DNA from 2 places in the Metabacillus flavus genome. Region 1 is predicted to be linked to the other one. Evidence: predicted binding sites of a transcription regulator. Region 1 holds the regulator's gene; the other holds the start of a gene.
What was found. Region 1 encodes LexA, which represses DNA repair genes until DNA is damaged. Its sites were predicted from a motif close to CGAACATATGTTCG; they were not measured.
Positions count from the first base shown of each region.

Region 2: a site for LexA is predicted at 1,375-1,388, ahead of J9317_RS12170 (Y-family DNA polymerase). Genes of this name have one in related genera too.

Region 1 covers NZ_JAGVRK010000001.1:1,954,687-1,958,106, forward strand. The annotation lists gene J9317_RS09990 (magnesium transporter CorA family protein) at 1-996, opposite strand, end outside; gene lexA (transcriptional repressor LexA) at 1,097-1,720, opposite strand; gene yneA (cell division suppressor protein YneA) at 1,872-2,192, shown strand; gene J9317_RS10005 (YneB family resolvase-like protein) at 2,201-2,863, shown strand; gene J9317_RS10010 (DUF896 domain-containing protein) at 3,143-3,373, shown strand.
Region 2 covers NZ_JAGVRK010000001.1:2,358,947-2,362,366, reverse strand. The annotation lists gene J9317_RS12185 (GNAT family N-acetyltransferase) at 1-324, shown strand, start outside; gene J9317_RS12180 (DUF1572 family protein) at 473-1,012, opposite strand; gene J9317_RS12175 (YqzH family protein) at 1,033-1,239, opposite strand; gene J9317_RS12170 (Y-family DNA polymerase) at 1,449-2,705, shown strand; gene J9317_RS12165 (YolD-like family protein) at 2,724-3,059, shown strand; gene J9317_RS12160 (HPr family phosphocarrier protein) at 3,109-3,345, opposite strand; gene J9317_RS12155 (CDGSH iron-sulfur domain-containing protein) at 3,367-3,420, opposite strand, start outside.

The sequences.
Region 1 (3,420 bases):
TTTATTCCGTCTGTACAGCAGCGAGTATTGATATGAAAGTTTAAGCAGAACCATTTTGTAAAAAAAGTGAAGGAGCAGGTTGTAATAATGCTGCCCAAACATCTCGGACTTGATTATTGGTACGTGCTCTCCCCGCTGGCTAAGGCAAGTAAAAGCATGATCGCTGATTACATAGTTCGTCTGCGGTGCCCACCTGCTGTATGTGTGGTTTTTTGCATAATTGTCAATGTACTCAGGGTTTCTTGCGGAAATAAACGGATTTCCTTGTGAGTCATATCCATTTACCTGCCCCGACCGGAAGAGATGTTCATTTGTCACGTGATCCTCACGCGTGACCAGCGTACTGACAACATACATTCTTTCATCCACGAAATAGGGAAGACTTCCGAAATAAGAGGACTTGTTCGCCCCTGTTTCGATAAAAGGAACAATGCCAGGTGCAATTTCTTTAAATATGTAATCCTGAATGCTGTCAAAGGATGAATTTTCAGTAATGACCCTAAGATTCTTCTTTTCAACAAGCTTTGGATCCAGAACGCGGAACTGATTTTGAAAGTCCATCACTTCAGAAAGCTTCAAGGGAGACTGAGTAAACCGGGTCCGAATCGAGATTATCCCTATTTCAAAGGGACAGATAAAAATATCAGCAGAAAGGATTTCAGCTCCATATGAACGCTGATCCTCACCAAATAATAACCTGATAGGTGATTGAACAGACTTTGAAAACCGGCTAAGCGATTCTTTTGCCGGCTCATGAACAAATAACAGGTTTTCGATAAACGGCAAAAAGTATTGGTCCATATTATCGTGGGAAACGGATTGCCCGGGACCATAATATGCATTCTCTGTTTCTTTTGCATCAAGCTTGAAGAACCGGTAACCGGTATCCTCCAGCTGCTGCTGGATCTTCATCAACTTGGTATATTTTAAAGAGAAGGGAAATATAAATTGACTGCTGGCTTCATCTAATAGAAGTTCCTTTTGATTGTCGGACATAAGTGGTTCCTCCAGATGCTGATTGTATAGCACATTATCCAGCCCTTATTCTATCATTTTATGTATGTATAAAAAAAGCTTGTCCAGTTGAACAAGCTCTTCAATGCACTGTACGGTATACTCCAATCACTTTGCCCAGTATTGATACGTTCCTTAAAATAATGGGTTCCATTGAAGAGTTTTCCGGCTGCAGCCTAATATAATCTTTTTCTTTAAAAAAGCGTTTCACAGTTGCTTCATCATCCTCTGTCATAGCAACGACGATATCACCGTTGTTAGCGGATTGCTGCTGTCTCACAACAACAAGGTCTCCGTCTAATATTCCCGCTTCAATCATACTGTTCCCGACAATCTCAAGCATAAATACCTGGTCATCAGGTGAGGCGAGCCGTTCAGGGAGCGGAAAGTATTCCTCAATATTTTCTACAGCAGTGATCGGCAGCCCTGCCGTAACCTTCCCGATGATCGGAACGTTAATCACTTCGTTTCTCGGAATTTCCATTCCCTGGTCTTCATTCAAAATCTCGATAGCCCTTGGTTTTGTAGGATCTCGGCGTATAAGCCCTTTGTTTTCAAGTCTCGCTAGATGCCCATGTACAGTAGAGCTGGATGCCAGACCGACAGCAAGACCAATTTCACGGACGGACGGAGGATACCCTTTGCTTTTGACTTCCTGTTTAATGAATTCAAGAATGTCCTGTTGCCTTTTTGATAGTTTGCTCATCCTTAGCACCTCAGAGTAAGTAATTTATAGTGATTATAGCATCATTTACCTAAAAATACAAACATAAGTTCGAAAAGCGCTTGACCCAAAACGTTTGTTCGTATTATAATAAAAACATCGAAAAGCGAACAAACATTCTGGAGGGGTTATCATGTCAAAAAGCACATTTGCACTCATAGCATCATTTTTCGTTCTAGTAGGGGGTATTTTATTTGCAGCAGCCGGTACGGGAAGCGGCAAAACACTGGATGAATATGCTAAAATAGAAATCCGCGAAGGAGATACATTATGGGATTTGGCAGAAACATTGAAGGACAAGCACGGGATGTCTCAGACTGAGTTTGTGGAGTGGGTGGATAAGGAAAACAATTTATCTACCATTGTCATTAAACCGGGCGACACCGTTTTTATTCCAGTAAAAAAGAATGAACTTTACCAGCATGAAACCCACATTATTGCTTCAGAAGAGTAGGTGTTTACTTGAAGGCGGTTATTTATTGCAGAGTCAGTACAGCTAAAGAAGAACAGGAAACTTCTCTTCATAGACAGGAAGAAGAACTGACTTCGCTAGCGGTTCAAAACGGAATGGAACCCGTCCGGATCATCATGGAGAAGGCAAGCGGCTATGAAATTGAGAGGGAAGGAATTCTTGAGCTTCTCGACACGATAAAAAAGGAAGATGTAAAAGCAATTCTGATCCAGGATGAAACCAGACTTGGAAGAGGAAGCGCCAGAATGGCCATTCTCCACTGTATTTACAAAGAGCAGGCGAGAGTGTTCACAATTGCACAGCAGGGCGAACTGCAGCTGTCAGAAGCGGATACAATGGTTCTCGAAATTGTCAGCATTGTCGAAGAATATCAGAGGAAGATCCATAATATGAAAATTAGGCGCGGAATGAAGCGTGCGGTTGAAAAGGGATATCAGCCGCAGCATAACTTAACCGATCTTGTTTCTGGCGGGAGAAAAGATAAAATTGAAGTTCCAATCGAGGAAATCGTTCGTTTAAGGAACAGTAAACTCACGTTCGCAGATATAGCAGCCACGCTGAGAGGCTTCGGCTATTCAGTATCAAAAGCGACGGTACATAGAAGGTACCAGGAATACATGGAAGAGAAAAAGGCCGCTGAACAGACCTTATAATCTGTTTAGTTGCCTTTTTTTGCTCTTTTTTGTACCATTGCACTATCCATAACTATGTTTAAGTTTCGTGCGAGTGAAACCCACCGTAAAAAACATGTTCTTTGAACAGATTTAAAGCGCTAAGCTCTGGAAAAGCTCACGTGCCAGTCCGATGGAAAGTGAGCATCCTGTAGCGGAAAACAGCCATCCCAATACCATTTCATATCAGCAAAATGTAAGGTAACAGTCTTCGAGAACGAAACATACAGGAGAAAAACAGGCTTAAAAAGGAGAATGAATATGCTTTCTAAAGATAAAATTGATCGAATTAATGTTCTGTCAAAAAAGTCCAAGGCTGAAGGGTTAACGGAACAGGAACAGCAGGAGCAAAAAGCTTTACGTGAAGAGTACCTGAAAACCTTTAGAAGTTCAATGAAGAACACATTGAAAAATGTGACCGTGGTCGATCCGGAAGGAAATGACGTAACCCCTCAAAAATTGAAAAACGAAAAGAATAAAGGACTTCATTAAAAGTTCTATAGCAGGCCTGTTTAATTTAAACAGGCCTATTGGTTGTA
Region 2 (3,420 bases), 400 kb from region 1:
CTTGGATTTGCCGCCCTTCACAGCATTGAATGGAACAATCAATGCGGCCTTCTCGCAATCGGAATCGGCGAGGAAGAAAACCGGGGAAAAGGCTACGGTGCCGAGGCGCTTCAGCTGCTTCTGCAATACGCGTTTTATGAGCTGAATCTGAACCGTGTTGGTCTTGATGTAATCTCTTACAATGAACCAGCCATTCGTGCTTACCGCAAAGCTGGATTCACAGAAGAAGGCCGCCTGAGAGAAACCGTTCTCAGAGATGGGAAAGCGTTTGACCGCATTGTGATGGGGATTCTGCGGAGAGAATGGATTGCGATGCAGGCTTAATAAAAACCATGAATATAACCCGTGCCCATGAGGGGTACGGGTTTATTTGGGCCTGTGCTGTTAAGAAAGGCTCTAATCTAAGCGGGCCGGCTTGAGGATTGCCCCCGCTTAAAAAAGTCTCCAGTATCCAATAGCATCTAATCCCTAATCAGCTTTTCCGATGCTTCTCCAGCATTTCCTTTAGGAAAATTTCCGACTCTCCCTTCGGAATACTTAAGCTTTTCCACCTCGCATTCTTCCGTTCTTTTCCAATGTGCACAATCTGTCCAGTATGATAGGCGTAGTGGACCATCTGCCTTTCAATCGCGTCCATCACCACGTGGGATTCGCCCCGTATATAGATTTCTTTTAGCAGATCATCCTCCGTGAGCTGATCGAGTGTCCGAAACAATACATTCCAGCCGTTTTCCCAAACCTGCATGACAGCCGCTCTGTCTCCCAAATCGTTCAGAAATTCCTGTTCACGGCTGCGGTCAGGTTTTTCTCCGTCTGTTGTGAGAAAGTCGGTCCATCTGGAAACCATGTTGCCGCTCAGATGCTTGACAATGATCGCGATGCTGTTTGTTTCTTCGTTTTGCTTCCAATGCAAATCCTGTTCAGTTAACTGCTCCATTGCCCGGTCACCTAAGCTTTTTACACCTTTAAAGCGGTTGATCACAACATTGAGATACACGGTTCCCAGACTCATTTCATCACCCCTGCTTCGTATTAGAACCTGCAGTCGTCCTTATTCACCATATATTCATACACGAGATCTTCAATAACTTCGTAATATTCCGTTTCTTCATCCTTTGCATGTTTTAAATCCTCAATAAATGAAACCATTTCTTTTTCCGGAAGCGGGTGCTCCTCTAAGTCGCGTCCATACTGCTTGAAGGCACGGATCAGCATTTTCTCCAGCCATTCTTTTTGCATCGTCACCCCTGCTTTCTATTTCCTCACATTATATGATAACTCCTTCTGTTTAAAAAAGATTTTTCAGCAGATGGAATGGTTTGCGTATTGAAAATCCTCACTTTTTCACTGTTCGGCAAAAAATACCATTGAAGACGAACGTTTATTCGATTATGATTAGCGGTATAATAGAACTACGAACACATATTCTTATTGGAGGGGTAAGTGCGATGGATTATGACCAGCTTCCCAAAAAAAAAATCCTTTGCGTTGATATGAAAAGCTTTTATGCGAGCTGCGCAGCGGTCCTGATGGGACTGGATCCGCATACCTGCTATCTTGCTGTCGTCGGGGACACCGAACGGCAGGGCAGTGTGGTACTGGCCGCATCTCCCCATTTGAAAAAGGACTTCAATATTAAAACAGGATCGAGAAAATTTGAAATTCCGGATGATCCCCGGATCCACGTTGTGAACCCGAAAATGGCGATGTTTATCCGCATTTCAACTGAACTTTCCAAAATGTTTCACCGCTATGTTCCGAGAGAAGCGATTCATATTTACAGTGTAGACGAAAGCTTTATCCAGGTCGACGGTGTCGAGCACCTGTGGGGCGACGCCCATACGATTGCCTGGAAGATTAAAAATGAAATGGAGCGGGAATTTCAGCTCCCATGCGCAATCGGAATTGGACCTAATATGCTTTTATCCAAGGTCTGCCTCGATACAGATGCGAAAAAGACAGGCGTCGCAGAGTGGACGTATGATGACGTGGAGAAAAAGCTGTGGAGCCTGAAGCCTCTGAGCAAGATGTGGGGGATCGGGGGAAGGATGGAGAAAAATCTGAACCGGATGGGAATCTTCAGCATAGGCCAGCTGGCTAATTATCCGCTTGAAATGCTGGAGAAGAAATTCGGCATTATGGGTAATCAGCTTTACTATCATGCTTGGGGCGTGGATTTGTCCGATATCGGCGAACCGATTATGCAGGGGCAGATCAGCTTCGGCAAAAGCCAGATTCTCATGCGCGACTACACGGATCCGGAAGAGGTAAAGCATGTCATTCTTGAGATGTGCGAGGAGGTGGCGAGAAGAGCCCGCCATCACTCCCGGGCCGGCCGGACCATCAGTTTTGGCATCGGCTACAGCAAGGATGAATTGGGCGGAGGCTTTTACCGGTCCCGTACGATGGAGGAGCCGACGAATATTACGATGGATCTTTACAGAACCTGCCTGGAGCTTTTTGAGGAATTTTATGACGGAAAGACAGTACGGAAAATTTCCATTGCTCTCTCGAACATCGAAGAGGACACAGAAAGCCAGCTGAATCTGTTTCAGCCAAACCGGGAAAAGCAGCGCGAGCTCGGGTATGTTATGGACTCCATACGCAGCAAATACGGCTCCGATTCCCTGCTCCGGGCGGTTTCCTACACGAAAGCGGGAACGGCAAGACACCGGGCTACACTTGTAGGCGGGCACAAAGCATAAGGAAGGAGGAGAAAGAACATGATCCGCGACCGGGGAAACATCAAATGGACATCTATGATGCTGCCTGAGCACGTAAAGCTGCTTCGGCAGTGGAAAGAGGAAGAGCGGTATACAGCGAAGCCGGAAATGGATGAACAGCAGCTTGAGCAGTTTAACGAAATTATCTGCATCGCAATGGAAAATCATCATCCGCTGCGTTTCACCGTTCACGAGCATGAGCAGCTCGTTCCGTACACCGGGTACATTCATTTTTTCGATCAGCTTGAACAGGCAATCCGTATTATAAACGCAGAAGGAAAGCGGCAGACGATTTTGCTCAAAAACGTTGTGAAGATTGAGGAGTATGAGGATTGAGCGGGAAAAGACCAATTGGAAGAGGCCAATTGGTCCTTGCTTTTAAGGATTATTTTTCAAAAATCCCGAGTTCAATAAACGCTTCGCCAGCAGCTGAATTGCCTTCAGCATCAATTTCAACTGTCTCGCCAGGCTGAAGAGATAGAGCCAAAACGCCAAGCAAACTCTTTGCGTCAATGACCCAATGCTCCTTTTTAATGAGGATTCTTTCCTCAAACTGATTGGCTGTATGAACCAGCTTGCTTGCTGAATCGGCAAAAACAGGCTTTAAAACTCGAACCTTCATTTCCCCATCCCCCTAATTAAATTAATCCAGTTCTTTTTCAGCGCGCACGCATGAGTCAAATTTGCCTTTATGAGT